Regions from separate parts of the Lonsdalea quercina genome, predicted to be linked through region 1. Evidence: predicted binding sites of a transcription regulator. Region 1 holds the regulator's gene; each other region holds the start of a gene.
What was found. The regulator PhoB, encoded in region 1, activates phosphate uptake and scavenging genes when phosphate is short. The targets are predictions, from matches to a motif close to CTGTCATAAAACTGNCNNAT.
Positions count from the first base shown of each region.

Region 2: the regulator PhoB is predicted to act here: its motif matches at 3,613-3,632, upstream of pstS (phosphate ABC transporter substrate-binding protein PstS).
Region 3: the regulator PhoB is predicted to act here: its motif matches at 1,331-1,350, upstream of pitA (inorganic phosphate transporter PitA).

Region 1 covers NZ_FNQS01000001.1:467,842-473,487, reverse strand. The annotation lists gene sbcD (exonuclease subunit SbcD) at 1-620, opposite strand, end outside; gene phoB (phosphate response regulator transcription factor PhoB) at 831-1,520, shown strand; gene phoR (phosphate regulon sensor histidine kinase PhoR) at 1,548-2,873, shown strand; gene BLU64_RS02110 (cobalamin-independent methionine synthase II family protein) at 3,107-4,213, shown strand; gene brnQ (branched-chain amino acid transport system II carrier protein) at 4,611-5,646, shown strand, end outside.
Region 2 covers NZ_FNQS01000006.1:43,483-49,128, reverse strand. The annotation lists gene pstB (phosphate ABC transporter ATP-binding protein PstB) at 1-436, opposite strand, end outside; gene pstA (phosphate ABC transporter permease PstA) at 489-1,376, opposite strand; gene pstC (phosphate ABC transporter permease PstC) at 1,376-2,335, opposite strand; gene pstS (phosphate ABC transporter substrate-binding protein PstS) at 2,459-3,499, opposite strand; gene BLU64_RS09680 (beta-ketoacyl-ACP synthase) at 4,108-5,334, opposite strand; gene BLU64_RS09675 (3-ketoacyl-ACP reductase FabG2) at 5,334-5,646, opposite strand, start outside.
Region 3 covers NZ_FNQS01000010.1:36,630-42,275, reverse strand. The annotation lists gene pitA (inorganic phosphate transporter PitA) at 1-1,257, opposite strand, end outside; gene BLU64_RS13425 (BaiN/RdsA family NAD(P)/FAD-dependent oxidoreductase) at 1,533-2,720, shown strand; gene BLU64_RS13420 (arsenic resistance protein) at 2,725-3,684, opposite strand; tRNA gene BLU64_RS13415 (tRNA-Pro) at 3,909-3,985, opposite strand; gene eptB (kdo(2)-lipid A phosphoethanolamine 7''-transferase) at 4,117-5,646, opposite strand, start outside.

The DNA of each region.
Region 1 (5,646 bases):
ATGTAGATATCCCGCACGGAATCGGTCGTGGTCACGCCCACCGTGGTCAAGTGGCCGGTGGCGACGATCGGTAGCGCGAGGCCCATCGCTTCGCGTCGGCGCACGGCAAGCTGATAGCTGCGCTGATAATGGTTGGCGATCGCTTCCTGGAGCGCCAGCTGCTTGTCGGCGCCCGACTGCCCGGCCTGGCTGGTCAGCACGTCGCGTGGTCGCAGGAACGGAATAGCGCATAGCAGCGCGCCGGGCTTGCCCTCTCGGTTGTTCAGCACGATGACCTGCTGTTCAAGATCGCCTTCGCAGCTTGCAATGACCTGCGTGTTCAGGCAGGAAAGTAACAGTCGGGACTCGTTCAGGGTGGCGACGGAATCATGATTGCCGCCTAAAATAACCAGCTGACAGCCGGTTTTATGCAGTTCGACCACGAAGCGGTTGTACATCTCCCGGGCGTAGCTCGGCGGCGTGCCATTGTCGAAAATGTCGCCGGCCACGATGATGGCATCGACGTGATGCTGCTCCACCTGCTCAATCAGCCAGCGCAGAAACGCCTGATGTTCCGCGGCCCGGCTCTTAGTGTAGAAGTACTGTCCAAGATGCCAGTCGGAGGTATGAATAATTTGCATGGCGCGTCCTGTTGCGGCGTCGGGATAGCTGAGTGTTACGATTATCGGCGATTATAGACAGACAGTTTAGGGCTGTCTCAGGGAATATCCGCCCCCACGCAGTCAGTTAACCGAGGATGACGAGGGAACCGCTTTATCATAAATCTGTCATAAAACTGACGCATAATCCCTACCGCACGCCAATAGCGACGATTAACGGCAGGATTAACGATGGCAAGACGCATTTTGGTAGTAGAAGATGAGACGCCTATCCGTGAGATGGTGTGTTTCGTTCTGGAACAGAACGGTTATCAGCCTGTAGAAGCCGAAGATTACGACAGTGCGATCAATCGCCTGTCGGAACCTTATCCTGAACTGGTCTTATTGGATTGGATGCTCCCAGGCGGTTCCGGCTTGCAGTTCATCAAACACATGAAGCGTGAAACGTTGACCCGCGATATTCCCGTCATGATGCTGACCGCGCGCGGCGAAGAGGAAGACCGCGTCAAAGGTCTTGAAGTCGGCGCGGACGACTACATCACCAAACCGTTCTCCCCCAAGGAGCTTGTGGCGCGTATCAAGGCGGTGATGCGCCGCATTTCTCCGATGGCCGTCGAAGAGGTGATCGAAATGCGTGGTCTCAGCCTGGACCCCTCGTCGCATCGCGTCACCACCGAGGACCGGGCGCTGGACATGGGGCCGACCGAGTTCAAGCTATTGCATTTCTTTATGACTCACCCGGAACGGGTATATAGTCGAGAACAATTGCTGAACCATGTCTGGGGCACGAATGTCTATGTGGAAGATCGTACCGTCGATGTTCATATACGCCGCCTGCGTAAAGCGCTGGAAGCCAGCGGGCACGACAAAATGGTGCAGACTGTCCGGGGAACCGGTTACCGATTCTCGACGCGCTACTGATCCCGGACGCTGTGGAGACAACCTCACGTGTTAGAACGTTTATCCTGGAAAAGGCTGGCGGCGGAGTTGGCGTTCTTCTGTCTTCCCGCGCTGCTGCTGGGGCTGATAATCGGTTATCTGCCGTGGTTCTTGCTGGCGGCGGTGCTGGCCGCCCTGTGCTGGAACTACTATAACCAGCTGCGTCTGTCTCACTGGCTCTGGGTCGACCGCAGCATGACGCCGCCTCCCGGTCGCGGCAGCTGGGAGCCGTTGCTCTACGGTTTGTACCAAATGCAATTGCGCAGCCGTCGTCGTCGTCGCGAGCTGGCGGTGCTGATCAAACGTTTTCGCAGCGGGGCGGAGTCGCTTCCCGACGCACTCGTCATCACGACGGAAGAGGGCGGGATCATCTGGTGCAACCGTCTGGCTCAACACCTGCTGGGGCTGCGCTGGCCAGACGACAACGGGCAAAATGTACTCAATCTTTTACGTTACCCTGAATTTTCCCACTACATGCAGTCGCAGACGTTCGATCGCCCGCTGACGCTGCAGCTGAACAATGGCCACCACGTCGAATTTCGGCTAATGCCGTATTCTGAAGGCCAAACGATGATGGTGGTGCGTGACGTCACCCAAATGCATCATTTGGAAGGCGCTCGCCGCAACTTTTTCGCCAACGTGAGCCACGAGCTGCGTACGCCGCTCACCGTGTTGCAAGGGTATCTGGAGATGATGCACGACGGTCCGATGGAGGGGCCGCCGCAGGCAAAGGCACTCAACACCATGCAAGAGCAGACGCGGCGGATGGATGGTCTGGTAAAACAGCTGCTGACGCTCTCCAAGATTGAAGCGGCTGCGACCATCAATCTCGATGAGAAGGTCGACATTCCCCTGATGTTGCGGGTGTTGCAGCGCGAGGCGCAGACTTTAAGTCAGGACAGGCACGAGATTGTCTTTCGCGTCAACGAACAACTACACGTGTTCGGGAATGAAGAACAGCTGCGCAGTGCCGTCTCCAATCTGGTGTATAACGCCATTAACCACACGCCGGAAGGGACACGAATCGAGGTCACCTGGCAGCGGACGTCTCAGGGGGCGCAATTCCAGGTCAGCGACAACGGGCCGGGCATCGCGCCGGAGCATCTGCCTCGGCTAACGGAACGTTTCTATCGCGTCGACAAGGCGCGTTCGCGCCAGACGGGCGGTAGCGGTCTGGGGTTGGCCATCGTCAAACATGCGCTTAGCCATCACGACTCCCGACTGGAAATTCTCAGCGATCTGGGAGCCGGTTCCCGCTTTTTATTCACGCTGCCCAACCGTCTGATTGTGACGTCGCCTTCTCCGGAGTCCCATTCGACGCCTTCCTTGTTATAACCTGGCAGGCCATCATTGTCCGATGGCCTGCTAAACGTCCCCTGCTTCTTTGCTCCTCTGTGCAACGCTGTTACGCGGAATGAAAACTATTCTATTGTCCGATGGCGCAATTCATGTCAGGATGAAATCGCTATAGCCGTCTGGATGTCCGGTTTAAGTGCGATATTCCACGGTTTCTCATTAACCCTGTCTGTTGCGGTCAGCCACCGCCAGCAGCGACTCAGGAGTCAAACATGACACAACCTAAACCTCCGTTCCGTGCTGATGTCGTGGGTAGTCTACTGCGCCCGGCGGCGATCAAGCAGGCGCGTCAGCAATGCCTGGCGGGTGAAATCGATGCGGCGCAGCTGCGCGAAGTGGAAGACCGAGAAATTCTGCACGCCGTCGAGCGTCAGAAAGCGGTGGGGTTGCAGGTGGTCACCGACGGCGAATTTCGCCGTTCATGGTGGCACTTTGACTTCTTCGAAGGGCTGGAAGGGGTTGAAGGCTATGAAGCCGACCACGGTATCCAGTTCAACGGTATTCAGACCAAATCCCGCAGCATCAAGGTCACAGGGAAGGTCGGGTTCAATCCGCGCCACCCGATGCTGGACGACTTTCGCTATCTGAACAGCATTGCGGGAGACGCCGCCGCTAAAATGACGATCCCCAGTCCCAGCGTATTGCACTTCCGGGGCGGCCGCGCCGCGATCGACAGCGCCGTTTATCCGACGTTGGACGCTTATTTCGACGACCTGGCTCAGACCTGGCAGGACGCCATTCAGGCCTTTTACGATGCGGGCTGCCGTTATTTACAATTGGACGACACCGTGTGGTCATATCTCTGCTCCGAAGATCAGAAACGCCAGATCCGCGAGCGCGGTGAAGATCCTGAAGTCCTCGCCAGCACGTATGCGCGGGTGCTGAATCAGGCGCTGGCCAACAAACCGGCCGATTTAGTCATTGGCCTGCATGTGTGTCGGGGCAATTTTCGCTCCACCTGGATCGCCGAAGGCGGCTACGAGCCTGTCGCCAGCACCTTGTTTGGCGGCGTGAACGTGGATGAGTTCTTCCTGGAATATGACACGGAACGGGCCGGCGGCTTCGAACCGCTGCGATTTATTCGTCCGGGCCATCAGCAGGTCGTGCTGGGGTTGATTACCACCAAAACCGGCGAGCTGGAGGCGGTGGCCGACGTGGAGAAACGGATTGCCGAAGCCGCGCAATATGTCGCGCTGGATCAGCTTTGCCTCAGCCCGCAGTGCGGTTTTGCTTCTACCGAAGAGGGCAATACCCTATCCGAAGCAGAGCAGTGGGAGAAGCTGAAGCGGGTTGTGGAGATTGCTAAACGCGTATGGTAACGCCGTATGCGTGTTGTTTTTATAACGCCGATAGTGAATATCGGCGTTTTTTATATCAATAAGTTTTGTTTATGACTGTGTTTAGCGCAGAGCGGCATGAAAGTGCCATATTATTGCTCTGGATGGGCCTTAAATGCACAAATCATGTGTTAGCCAATAAAGAAAAACTAATCACATTCACTGGGTAGAATAAATAATTCAGTTCGATATTCTGCTTTTATGATCGCGCCTTGTATTTTTTCGCTATAAACGGTTTACTTAGCCACCACAAACGCTGTGTGGAAAACAACCATTCCTATACTTCTGCGCACCATCCGAAATCAAGAGCGGATCCATACCGGCGACGACCTCGTTCCGGTCTTTTTTCAGTTCGTTTTACAGGCAACACGACATACGTATGAATTATCGTTTAAAAACCAGAGATATCGTGGCATTAGGTTTTATGACCTTTGCCTTGTTTGTTGGCGCGGGCAACATTATTTTCCCGCCCATTGTCGGACTGGAAGCGGGTCCTCACGTTTGGATCGCCGCTCTAGGCTTTCTGATTACCGCCGTGGGTCTGCCTGTGATTACCGTCGTTGCGCTGGCGCGCGTGGGCGGCGGGATCGATGCTCTGAGTACGCCGATTGGCCGAAAAGCGGGTCTCGTGTTGGCGACGGTCTGTTACCTCGCTGTCGGTCCGCTGTTTGCAACGCCGCGTACTACGACCGTTTCCTTTGAAGCCGGTATTGCGCCGCTAGTCGGCTCCGGCGGCATGCCGCTGCTGATTTATAGCCTCGTCTACTTCGCCATTGTCATCGGCATCTCCCTCTATCCCGGCCGTCTGCTGGATACCGTTGGTCATATTTTGGCACCGGTGAAAATCATTGCATTGGGCATCCTTGGGGTTTCCGCCCTGTTATGGCCCGCCGGTTCGTCTATCCCGCCGGCGGAAGCGTATCAGTCCATTCCCTTCTCTAGCGGTTTCCTCAATGGCTATATCACAATGGACACGTTAGGTGCGATGGTGTTCGGTATCGTCATCGTTAACGCGGCCCGTTCACGCGGCGTCAGCGACGCCAAGCTGCTGACCCGTTACACCATTATGGCTGGTTTGATTGCCGGCATCGGTCTTGCGCTGGTTTATCTGAGTCTGTTCCACTTGGGGGCGCATAGCGGTCAGTTGATCCCGGAAGCTCAGAATGGCGCCGAGATTCTGCATGCGTATGTCCAACATACGTTCGGCAATATGGGCAGCGCGTTCCTGGGGATCCTGATTTTTGTCGCTTGTCTGGTCACGGCGGTCGGCTTGACTTGTGCCTGCGCGGAGTTTTTTGCCGAGCACTTGCCATTTTCCTACCGTACGCTGGTTTTCATTCTGGGGCTGTTCTCTATGGTGGTATCCAATCTGGGACTGAGCCATTTGATCCAGCTGTCCATTCCGGTGCTGACCG
Region 2 (5,646 bases), on a different contig from region 1:
CTTTGGTTTCCTGCCACAGCGCCGCCTTGGTCAGCGCCCATTGCACACGTTCGTCCATCTCTACGCGAGACAGCTTCTCAAACAGACGAACGCCGAAGGCGATGTTGTCATAAATCGACATCGGGAACGGCGTCGGTTTCTGGAAAACCATGCCCACTTTGGCGCGTAACAGGGCGATATCCTGGCTATCAGTGAGGATGTTGTTTCCATCCAGCAGGATTTCTCCTTCGGCGCGCTGCTCCGGATAAAGCTGATACATTTTGTTCAATGTGCGCAACAGCGTCGATTTACCGCACCCTGACGGACCGATAAACGCAGTGACCTGATTCTGGGCGATATCCAGCGTGATGTTTTTCAGCGCGTGAAATTTTCCATAATAGAAATTCAGATCACGCACCTGGATTTTGCTGGTGGATGTCTCAGTAACGATACTCATCAAGACTTCTCTCTTATAGCGGTGCTGCTGCTTCGCAACACTCGACAGGGTTTTAGGCGCTTTTCTTAGCGAACAGCACGCGCGCCACAATATTCAGCAACAGAACGCAGAGCGTAATCAGCAACACCCCCGCCCAGGCCAAATCCTGCCACTCTTTGAACGGACTCATGGCGAACTTGAAGATCGTCACCGGCAGGTTAGCTATCGGGTTCATCAGGTCGGTGCTCCAGAACTGATTCGACAACGAGGTGAACAGCAGCGGCGCCGTTTCCCCGGCAATACGCGCCACCGCCAGCAAAATCCCGGTGATGATGCCTGACACGGAGGCTTTCAGGGTGATGGCGGAAATCATTTTCCACTTCGGCGTTCCCAGCGCATAGGCGGCTTCGCGCAGACTGTCCGGCACCAGCTTCAGCATGTTTTCAGTCGTGCGGATCACGATCGGCACCTGCAACAGCGCCAATGCGATCACGCCAGCCCAGCCGGAGAAATGCTCCATCTTCGCCACGACCAGCGTATAGACGAAGAGACCCACCACGATGGAAGGCGCCGACAGCAAAATATCGTTAATGAAGCGAATCACTTCGGCAATCAGTGATTTACGGCCGTACTCCGCCAGGTAGATCCCGGCCAGAATGCCCAGCGGCGTGCCGAACAATGTGGCCCATAAGATGAGCAACCCGCTGCCGACGATCGCATTCGCCAAACCGCCTCCAGGGGTATTGGGCGGCGGCGTCATCTCAGTGAACAGCGCCATCGACATGCCGTCGAATCCCCGGGTAAAGGTGGAGAACAAAATCCAGATCAGCCAGAACAGCCCAAACGCCATGGTCAACATCGACAAGCACAGCGCAATGCGGTTTTTCTGGCGACGCCAGGACTGCATTTTGCGTCGATTACGCGCGACCTCGTCGCTGCGTTCGATATCCATCGTCGCCATCAGCTCGCTCCCTCATTTTTCGCCAGTCGCATGACCATGAATTTTGAGCAGGCCAGGACAATGAACGTAATCACAAACAGAATCAGCCCCAGCTCCATCAGCGCCGCGGTATGCAGGCCGGTATCCGCCTCGGCGAATTCGTTGGCCAACGCGGAGGTGATGCTGTTACCGGGCATAAACAGCGAAACGCTGTCCAACTGATAGGTATTACCGATAATGAAGGTCACCGCCATGGTCTCGCCCAGCGCGCGCCCCAGCCCCAGCATGACGCCGCCAATGACCCCATTTTTAGTGAATGGCAGCACGATGTGCCAGATCACTTCCCAGGTGGTGCACCCAATGCCGTAAGCCGACTCTTTCATCATCACCGGCGTCTGCTCGAAGACGTCGCGCATGACGGCGGCGATATAAGGGATGATCATAATGGCCAGAATCACGCCTGCGGCCAGAATACCAATGCCGAAGGCAGGACCGGAGAACAAGGAACCCACGAACGGGATCGCGGACAACACGTTTCCTACCGGCTGTTGGAAATATTGCGCGAACAGCGGCGCAAAAATAAACAGCCCCCACATGCCGTACACAATGCTGGGGATAGCCGCCAGCAGCTCGATGGCGACGCCCAGCGGACGCCTCAACCAGCCGGGAGCCAGCTCCGTCAGAAACAACGCGATGCCGAAACTGATGGGAATCGCGATGATGAGCGCGATCAGGGAGGTGACGACAGTGCCGTAAATCGGCACCAAAGCGCCGAATTTCCCCGCAGGCGCATCCCACTCTTTCGTCCATAGGAATGAAAAACCGAAGGTTTGAATACTGGGCCACGACGCAATAATCAGCGAAACGATAATACCGCCCAGCAGCAGCAACGTTAACAGCGCCGCCAACCGGACCACCGCGCCGAAGATCACGTCGCCATGTTTTCCTGGTGGAGTAATGGTTGGCTTATATTCAGCCATACAACTCTCTTCCTAATAAACTGGGATAACCCAATGAAATGTTCAAAGGTGGATAGGCCGTTTCCGGTTTATCCACCTCTCAGTGACCGCCTAATGGGAAACGTTCTATCGTACAACGTACGATTAGTACAGGGCTTTACCCTCACTGTCTTTAATCTGGGTTTTCCATGCGGCGCGAACCTGTTCAACCACTTCTTTCGGCAGCGTCGCGTAATCCAGCGCTTCCGCCTGAGCGGCGCCTTTATCGTATGCCCAGTCGAAGAACTTCAGCACTTCTTTGCCGATCTCAGGTTTACCCTGGGTTTTTTGCAGCAAGATGAAGGTGGTAGAGGTAATCGGCCACACATCGTCGCCTTTCTGGTCCGTCAGATCCTGCGCGAAGGACTTGCTCCAGTCCACGCCTTTCGCCGCGTTGCTGAACGAGGCGCCTGATGGGCTGACCGCTTTGCCATCTGCGGAGATCAGCTTGGTGTAAACCAGGTTATTCTGTTTGGCGTAAGCGTATTCAACGTAGCCGATCGACCCCGGCAGGCGCTGTACGAAAGCGGCGATCCCATCGTTGCCTTTACCGCCCAGACCGGTCGGCCAGTTCACCGTGTTGCCGGAACCGACTTTCTCTTTCCATTGCGCATTCACTTTCGCCAGGTAGCTGGTGAAGACATACGACGTGCCTGACCCATCGGCGCGGCGGACCACGGCGATATCCTGGTTCGGCAGCGTCACATTCGGGTTCAGCTTGGCGATGGCCGGATCGTTCCATTTTTTGATGGTGCCCAGGTAGATATCACCCAGCGTTTTGCCGTCCAGCGTCAATTCGCCCTGCTTCACGCCCTGAACGTTGACCGCCAGCACGATACCGCCAATGACGGTCGGGAACTGAAACAGATGATCCTGAGCCAGCTTCTCATCCTTCAGCGGAGCGTCGGATGCGCCGAAGTCTACGGTTTTAGCCGTCACCTGCTTCACCCCGCCGGAAGAACCAATGCCTTGATAGTTGACTTTATTGCCGGTTTCTTTCTGGTAGGAGTCAGCCCATTTGGCATAGACCGGAGCGGGAAAAGTCGCGCCTGCGCCGGTAATGTTAACGGCAGCGAAGGCAGAAACGGCGGTCAGAGAAACACCTGCTGCAACAAGACCGGCAACAGTGGTACGAATCAGTTTCATAATCCCTCCTGTGGGATATTATCGACATGTAGACCCAGAGCGAGCGTGTATTATCAGAGTGTAGTTTGCTGCAGCAAAAAATAGGTCAATTCGGTGACAGTAAAATGTACGAAATATGACATTTTTATGACAGCCCCGGTATTTAAAAGAACGAATTAATGAATGCTCTATTTCGCCGCTAATTTCCGTTTTTTTTCGCTTTTCTACGCTCATTTCTCTTCACTATCTTCAGGGCATGAACGCCGAATTAAACGCTACGTCGATTTATTTCCTTTCCCCCCTCATCATGCGGTGAATAATGCCTTTCACGGTAGCGATGACGAATTAATGTCACTCATTAAGGAAAATAAAATCGCTATATTGACTCGCCAAGAGAAGAACTATAATCATCCATAAAATCAACCACTAGCAGCAAAACCATTCGAGACATTACGTAACTGAAATATCAAAATAATGGCGTCAACGCCTTTCGAATCGATGAATGGGCGTAAGAATGGAAAGGCGCTGCTTAAGTTCTTATAAAAAACGGAGGGGATTAAAATTAGACTAAATCGCGATGTCGGATAACCTGCGGGTGAAACAGGTTATCCGGTAAATAAGAACTCGTTTTACTTCCAGCGGTGGAAAATCAGCGAGGTATTGATGCCGCCGAACGCAAAATTATTCGACTGCACATAATCCGCCTCAATACGCCGAGGTTCACTCATGATGTAGTCCAACTCGCCACACTCTTCGGCTGGTTGCCGTAAATTCAGCGTCGGCGCAAACCACCCTTCGCGCATCATTTCAATCGACATCCAGGCTTCCAGCGAACCGCAGGCTCCCAGCGTATGTCCGAAGTAGCTTTTCAATGAGGAGATCGGCGTAGTTCGACCAAATACCGCCGCCGTCGCCAGGCTTTCCGCGATATCGCCGCGATCCGTCGCCGTGCCATGCGCATTGATATAGCCGATATCTTCCGGCGACAAACCGGCGACGCGCAGGGCGCCCTCAATGCACAGTTGCATGGTTTCGCGCTGAGGTTGGGTGATATGCGCCGCATCGCAGTTAGTGCAGAAGCCCACCAGTTCCGCATAGATGGTCGCACCGCGCGCCACGGCATGGTCCAGTTCTTCCAGAATTAACGTCCCAGCCCCTTCGCCGATCACCAGACCATCGCGTCCGGCATCGAACGGCGCCGGGGTCGTTTCCGGGGCGTCGTTGCGCTGGCTGGTGGCAAACAGCGTATCGAAAACGGCCGCTTCCGACGGACACAGTTCTTCAGCGCCGCCCGCCACCATGACGGTCTGATAGCCATGCCGGATGGCTTCCCATGCATAACCGATGGCCTGACTGCCGGACGTACAGGCGCTGGATGTCGGGATCACCCGTCCCCGCAGGCCGAAGAACAAGCCGGCGTTGACCGCCGTAGTATGAGGCATCATCTGGACATACGTCGTTCCAGTGATGTTGTTGGTGTGTTTCTCCGTCAGCATGGTGGCGAATTCGCTGACCGGCCCGGTGCTGCCAGTGGAAGAGCCGTAGGCAATGCCGGTCTCGCCGTTGGTCAGGACAGGATTCCCCAGCAGACCCGCCTGTTCCAACGCCAGCTCCGTCGCCCGCGTCGCCAATAACGACACCCGGCCCATTGAGCGGATGCGCTTGCGCGTATAGTGCTCAGGCAGCTGGAACGACTTTATGGGCGCGCCCAGCAGCGTGTTCAGGCCGTCATAGACCTGCCATTCCGGCATTTTACTTACCGCGTTGCGACCGGACAACAAACCGCGGGAGACGCTTGCCCAGGATTCGCCAAACGCGGTTACCCCGCCCATTCCCGTCACCACCACACGACGCATTACAGCATGCCTCCATTAATCGAAATCACCTGTCGGGTCACATAAGCTGCGATATCCGACATCAGGTAGCTCGCCAATCCGGCGACCTCTTCTGCTTGCCCCATGCGCTTCATGGGGATCATTTTCATCGCCTCGTCCACCGCAACGGGCTCCATTTGAATCATGCCGGTATCAATCAACCCCGGCGCGATGCAGTTCACCGTGATCTTGCGTTTAGCCAGTTCGATGGCCAGCGCTTTCGTCGCGCCGATAATGCCGGCCTTGGCGGCGCTGTAGTTTACCTGACCGCGGTTTCCCATCAGGCCGGAGACG
Region 3 (5,646 bases), on a different contig from region 1:
CCCTTTCTTACCGATCTTCTCACCGATAGTAACGGCAACACGTTTCCATCCCACCATGGTTCCGAGAGACAGAGCCAACGCCACGGCGACGATAATCCACAGCGGCGCATACTCTACGGTATGCAGTAAATCGGTACGCAAATTGGTCAGCAGACGTTTGTCTTCGCTGTTCGTTTCAGGCAGCTTGATGATGCGGTCCATGGTGTCGGAAATACACATCAACAGACGGCGAACCTGACCACGGTCATCGCTGGACAACTCGCTGTAGTCTTTCAGGTTATTCAGCAGGCCTAAAGAGTGGTCGATGGCCAGCATGACGCGAGAGCTATCACAATGGAAGTCCGATTTACCCTCGACAGGAATCGTTTTATCCGGTGCGGGCAGCATCGGCGGAGACAGATCAACCACATGCTCCAGCGCTTCGCCGTGAGAATGATAGTAGCCCTGCAGATTCACTATCGCATCGCGAGTTCGGCTAATGTCATAACCCGATGCATTCATGTTCAGCACAAAACCTGCGGGCGCGACGCCGATCAGTACCAGCATAATCAAGCCAATGCCTTTCTGACCATCGTTGGCGCCATGAGAGAAACTGACGCCGACGGCGGAAAGGATCAAAGCGGTACGCGTCCAGAACGGCGGTTTGCGCTTGCCATCCTGTTTCTCACGCTCTGCTGGCGTGAGGTGAACCCGTTTTCTTTTCTTGGTGTTGCTCCAGTAGCGACGCAGCAAGAACACCATGACCCCGGCGATGATCATGCCCACAATCGGAGACAGAATCAGCGACAGAAAAATGCTGACCATCTTTGGAATATTGAGCGCATCGACGACTGACGTATTCGTCAGCAACGCATTGGTCAAACCGATACCGATAATAGAGCCGATCAGAGTATGGGAGCTGGACGCCGGCAGCCCGAAGTACCAGGTACCCAAGTTCCAGATGATCGCAGCCAACAGCATGGAAAAGACCATAGCCAGGCCATGAGCAGAGCTGACGTTCAGCAACAGATCGGTAGGCAATAGGTGGACGATGGCGTAAGCCACGCTTAATCCGCCCAGCAGTACCCCAAGGAAGTTAAATATTCCCGCCATCACCACAGCGAGCTGAGCGCGCATGGCACGAGTATAAATAACGGTAGCAACAGCATTGGCAGTATCGTGAAAGCCGTTAATAGCTTCGTAAAACAATACAAACAGCAAAGCCAAAATCAACATCAGACCGGTGTGGAAATCAATTCCGGCAAATAAATGTAGCATAAGCGTTAGGCCATATAGTGGTCATCAACGCGGCGCATTATCGGCGACAAGCGGGGCTTGGGAAAAGGAAAATCTGACATTATTTTGACTTATTTTAATCCAATCATCCATTGGATAATAATTTATTCGATAAAAATCAGTAAATTGGACCTTATTACGAAATTCTGCAATTTGTAACACTGGTCAGATCACAGGACGAGCACTACAATCTGCCGCCCTGAACGCCAATTCGGCCGCAGGCCGAAACCTGACGAATTGCAGGGGGAGCAAAACAAGTGGAACAGTATGATGTGGTCGTGATTGGCGCAGGCGCGGCAGGGCTATTCTGCGCGGCGCAGGCAGGACAGAAGGGCCTACGGGTGCTGCTGGTGGACAATGGTAAAAAACCGGGCCGCAAGATTTTGATGTCCGGCGGCGGTCGCTGCAATTTCACCAACCTTTACGCAGAGCCTGGCGCTTACCTGTCGCAAAACCCGCACTTCTGCAAGTCCGCCCTGGCGCGCTATACCCAGTGGGACTTTATCGAACTGGTTAACCGCCACGGCATCGCCTATCACGAAAAGACCCTCGGGCAATTGTTCTGCGACGACTCCGCCCAGCAAATCACGGATATGCTGCTGAAGGAGTGTGAACAGGGCCAGGTCACGCTCCGTTTGCGCAGCGAAGTGCTGGACGTGGAAAAGAGCGATGTGTTTACCCTCCGGCTGAACACCGGTGCGATTCAAAGCCCGGAGCTGGTTATCGCCACCGGCGGCCTGTCGATGCCCGGACTCGGCGCCACGCCCTTTGGTTATCAGCTTGCCCAGCAGTTTTCCATCAACGTACTGCCCACCCGCGCGGCGCTGGTGCCCTTCACCCTGCACAAACCACTGCTGGAACAGTTGCAGACGCTGTCCGGCGTCTCTGTGCCGTCTCTGATCGAAGCGGAAAACGGCGTGACCTTTCGCGAGAATATCCTATTCACCCACCGCGGCCTTTCCGGCCCGGCGGTACTTCAGCTTTCCAGCTACTGGCAGCCTGGCGAATTCGTCACCATCAATCTACTGCCCGACCGGGATCTGGCCGCACAGCTTGATGCAGAACGCCTCGCCCATCCCAATCAGAGTCTGAAAAATACGCTGGCGCAGTGGTTGCCCAAGCGTCTGGTGGAGTGTCTTCAGACGTTGGGACAGTTGCCGGATGTCACGCTTAAACAGCTGCAAAAACCACAGCAAACTCAGGTAGAGAACACATTACAGCAATGGCGGGTGCAGCCCAACGGCACAGAAGGCTACCGCACGGCAGAAGTGACGTTGGGCGGAGTCGATACCCACGAACTATCGTCAAAGACGCTGGAAGCCAGCAAGGTGCCTGGACTGTACTTTATCGGCGAAGTCGTGGACGTCACCGGCTGGCTCGGCGGTTACAATTTCCAGTGGGCCTGGAGCTCGGCCTGGGCTTGCGCTCAGGCGCTGGGCAAATAACGACTCACTTGCCTGCGTGAAAGCGCAGACGCGGGGCACAACGAACGTAAATCAGTTCGGCAATCAGCTCGACCAGCGTCTGCGTCACCACCACGACAGGCATCAGCGGTAACGCCCCAGGAACCGACAGCGCCAGCGGCAAAATCACCAGCGAATTTCGTGTCGCAGCGCTAAACATGACGCCCCTTCCCGCCGCCGCATTAAGCTTCAAAAGCCGCGCAACGCCCCAGCCCGCCAGAGGCGCGAGCGCCGAAAACAAAAGGTAAATGGGCAACACCGTCAGCGCGGTGCTTCGCGACTGAGCTAGCTGCGGTACGACAAACGCCGTAATCACCGCCAGCACCAGCGCCGTCGCCGGCACGGGAAGAAATCCAAGCCAGTTCGTCATAACCCGCCCTGCAGAGGTCCTCTTGCTCCAGCGTTGAAAGATCAGAGCCAACAGCAACGGGATTGCAATCATGGTGATAAAAGCATGTAGGAAAGGCTCGATGTTGATGACCTGGGCCGCATCGAATAACAGGCTCAAATAAAGCGGCAACAGCAACATTTGCAACAGCAGCAACAGCGGCGTCGCCGCAAGCAGCAAACGGGAATCCGCCTGCCCCTGCTGACAAAAAGTCACGACGTAGTCGATGCAGGGGCACAACAGTACCATCGCGACTCCATACGCCACCACCGACGGCAGCGGCAATAGCGTCAGCAACAACGCCACCAGCGCAGGTATCGCGACAAAATTGGCGATAAACAAGGCAAGCAGGAAACGCACATGGCGAAAAGCGTTAAACATCTCCCCCAGCGGCAACGATAAAAACGTGACGAACAACATGAATGCCAGGGCCGGGTTGAGCGCCACCACTAGGCCCGACGCCTTCGGCCAGCAAGCAGCAATGACCGCCGCCGCGACCATGGTCGAAAAATAAATTCCCGTTTGCCGTTTTTCCAACACGTCTTTCATCTGGCTCATAAAAAGGCGGACATACTCAATTAAAGAAAACGGCTAGCATCTTGGCAGAAATAGTCGGTGTTGCCTATTGGCGCTCTGAATCCGTGCCAATGTTGCACTGAAATGAGGAGGGACGGCGAAATGAGATAGGTGGCGAAATCTGCGCTAAGGGGAGATAAAAACAAAAAACCCGCGTAGTAAGCGGGTTTTTGGTGAAGACAATCGGGTATCGTCTTCTTTGAATTTGGTCGGTGAGAGAGGATTCGAACCTCCGACCCCTTCGTCCCGAACGAAGTGCGCTACCAAGCTGCGCCACTCACCGAATGCGGGGCGCATATTACTGCGCCCCTGATAACGCGTCAATCCCTTTTTAACAAACGGCCTTGGAGTTGTCGACAAAGCATACAGCGTCATTTTCGTGAACAGGTGTATCCCGCATCTTATTGATTTTAATCAATGAACTGGCTTCGCACACCAGTTGTTGCTCTGATTAATGCCGCCATTAGGAGAGGTATACCCCAGACATCCCAACACCGAGTCGAAGATCTCTTCATGACGCAGAATCTCACCAGCATCCTTTCTGGCCTTCAAATTGGCGAAAGCCCGCTGATGTTCTGGCTCAGCCAGAAACTTGTCGGATGCCCACATCATCACCGGCGACCGAAACTGCTCCGGCGGCGCGACATTACGCGGGGTACCGTGCAGGTGCGAGTTCTCATCGATTGATTCGCCATGATCGGACGAATAGAACACCAACGCTTTTTTATCCCTCATTTGACTAATAACCTGCTCGATAACAGCATCCGTGTAGAGAACGCTGTTATCGAAAGAGTTGATGAGCTGTTCCCGGGTACAGGAGGCATCCACGCTCATACACTCCGGCTGATAGCGGGCGAAGCTACGCGGGTAACGCATCGAATACTGGTAGTGCGACCCTTTAGTATGCAGAACAATCAGGTGTTTACCTTTGGTATAACGTGCCAACGAGGACTTCATCTCATCCACTAACAGCATGTCATCAACCGATTTTCCATCGTTGCGCTTTTCAGAGGCAATCATCTCACGGATGGAGTAGTTATCAGCCCGGATGTTATTGTAGAACCAGACTTCGCTTTGCATAGCGAACAGCTCCGACGAGAATCCCAATCCTTTCATCACGGAAAAAATATTGTGCTCTTTTAGCGTCCGCTGAGGGTTATCTTCCGTCCCGCCTTCTCGTACGAACATACAGCGCATGGACAGTTTGGTCGCGGTATCGCAAGAGCGGCCGCGAAACGCCAGCAAGTTTTTCTCTTTCTCCAACTGCGGTGTCGTGTCCCGCGAGTAGCCTAACAGTCCCAGATGATCCCACCTCGTCGTCTCGCCGATGATAAATACGACGTAGGTATCATCGATATCGTTGGGAGCCTGATAGGTAAAATGTGTGCTGGGGTCAAACAGGGAAGACGCGTCCTGATTTTCATCGTAATGGGCGTAAGCGAACAATCCCAAGGCGGACAGCCAGTTAGAAGGCAGATACGAGTGGGCCACCACGCCGCCATAGCTAGGTAAATCCTGATTAGAGGCTTTCTCCGCGTCAGCATTAACCTTGCCCATGTAATCCATCGGCAGCCAGACCAGCGCAACGATGACCGCCAAACCCAGCGCGGCTCGCAGACGTTTCCCTGACGTTTTCAATTGATCCAGTAACGTATGTTGCAGACGGCTTGTCCAGATGATCGCCAGCGGCGGCAGGCTGACCAGTATCATCCACAGCACGAAATTGACGCCGATCACCTCACGCGAGAGATCGATATCTGTCGTCATCACGGAAGCGATGATGCCGTAGCCGATAACGACATTAAAAAAGGTCATGTAATAACTGGCGGCCACTGAAATTAATGTCAGTAACGATGCCAGAATACGAAAGCATTTTTTTCCGCCCAGAGAAATAAGTCGCATCAGAAAAAAAGTAAACAGAATGCAAGCCAGCAGTTCAGCCAC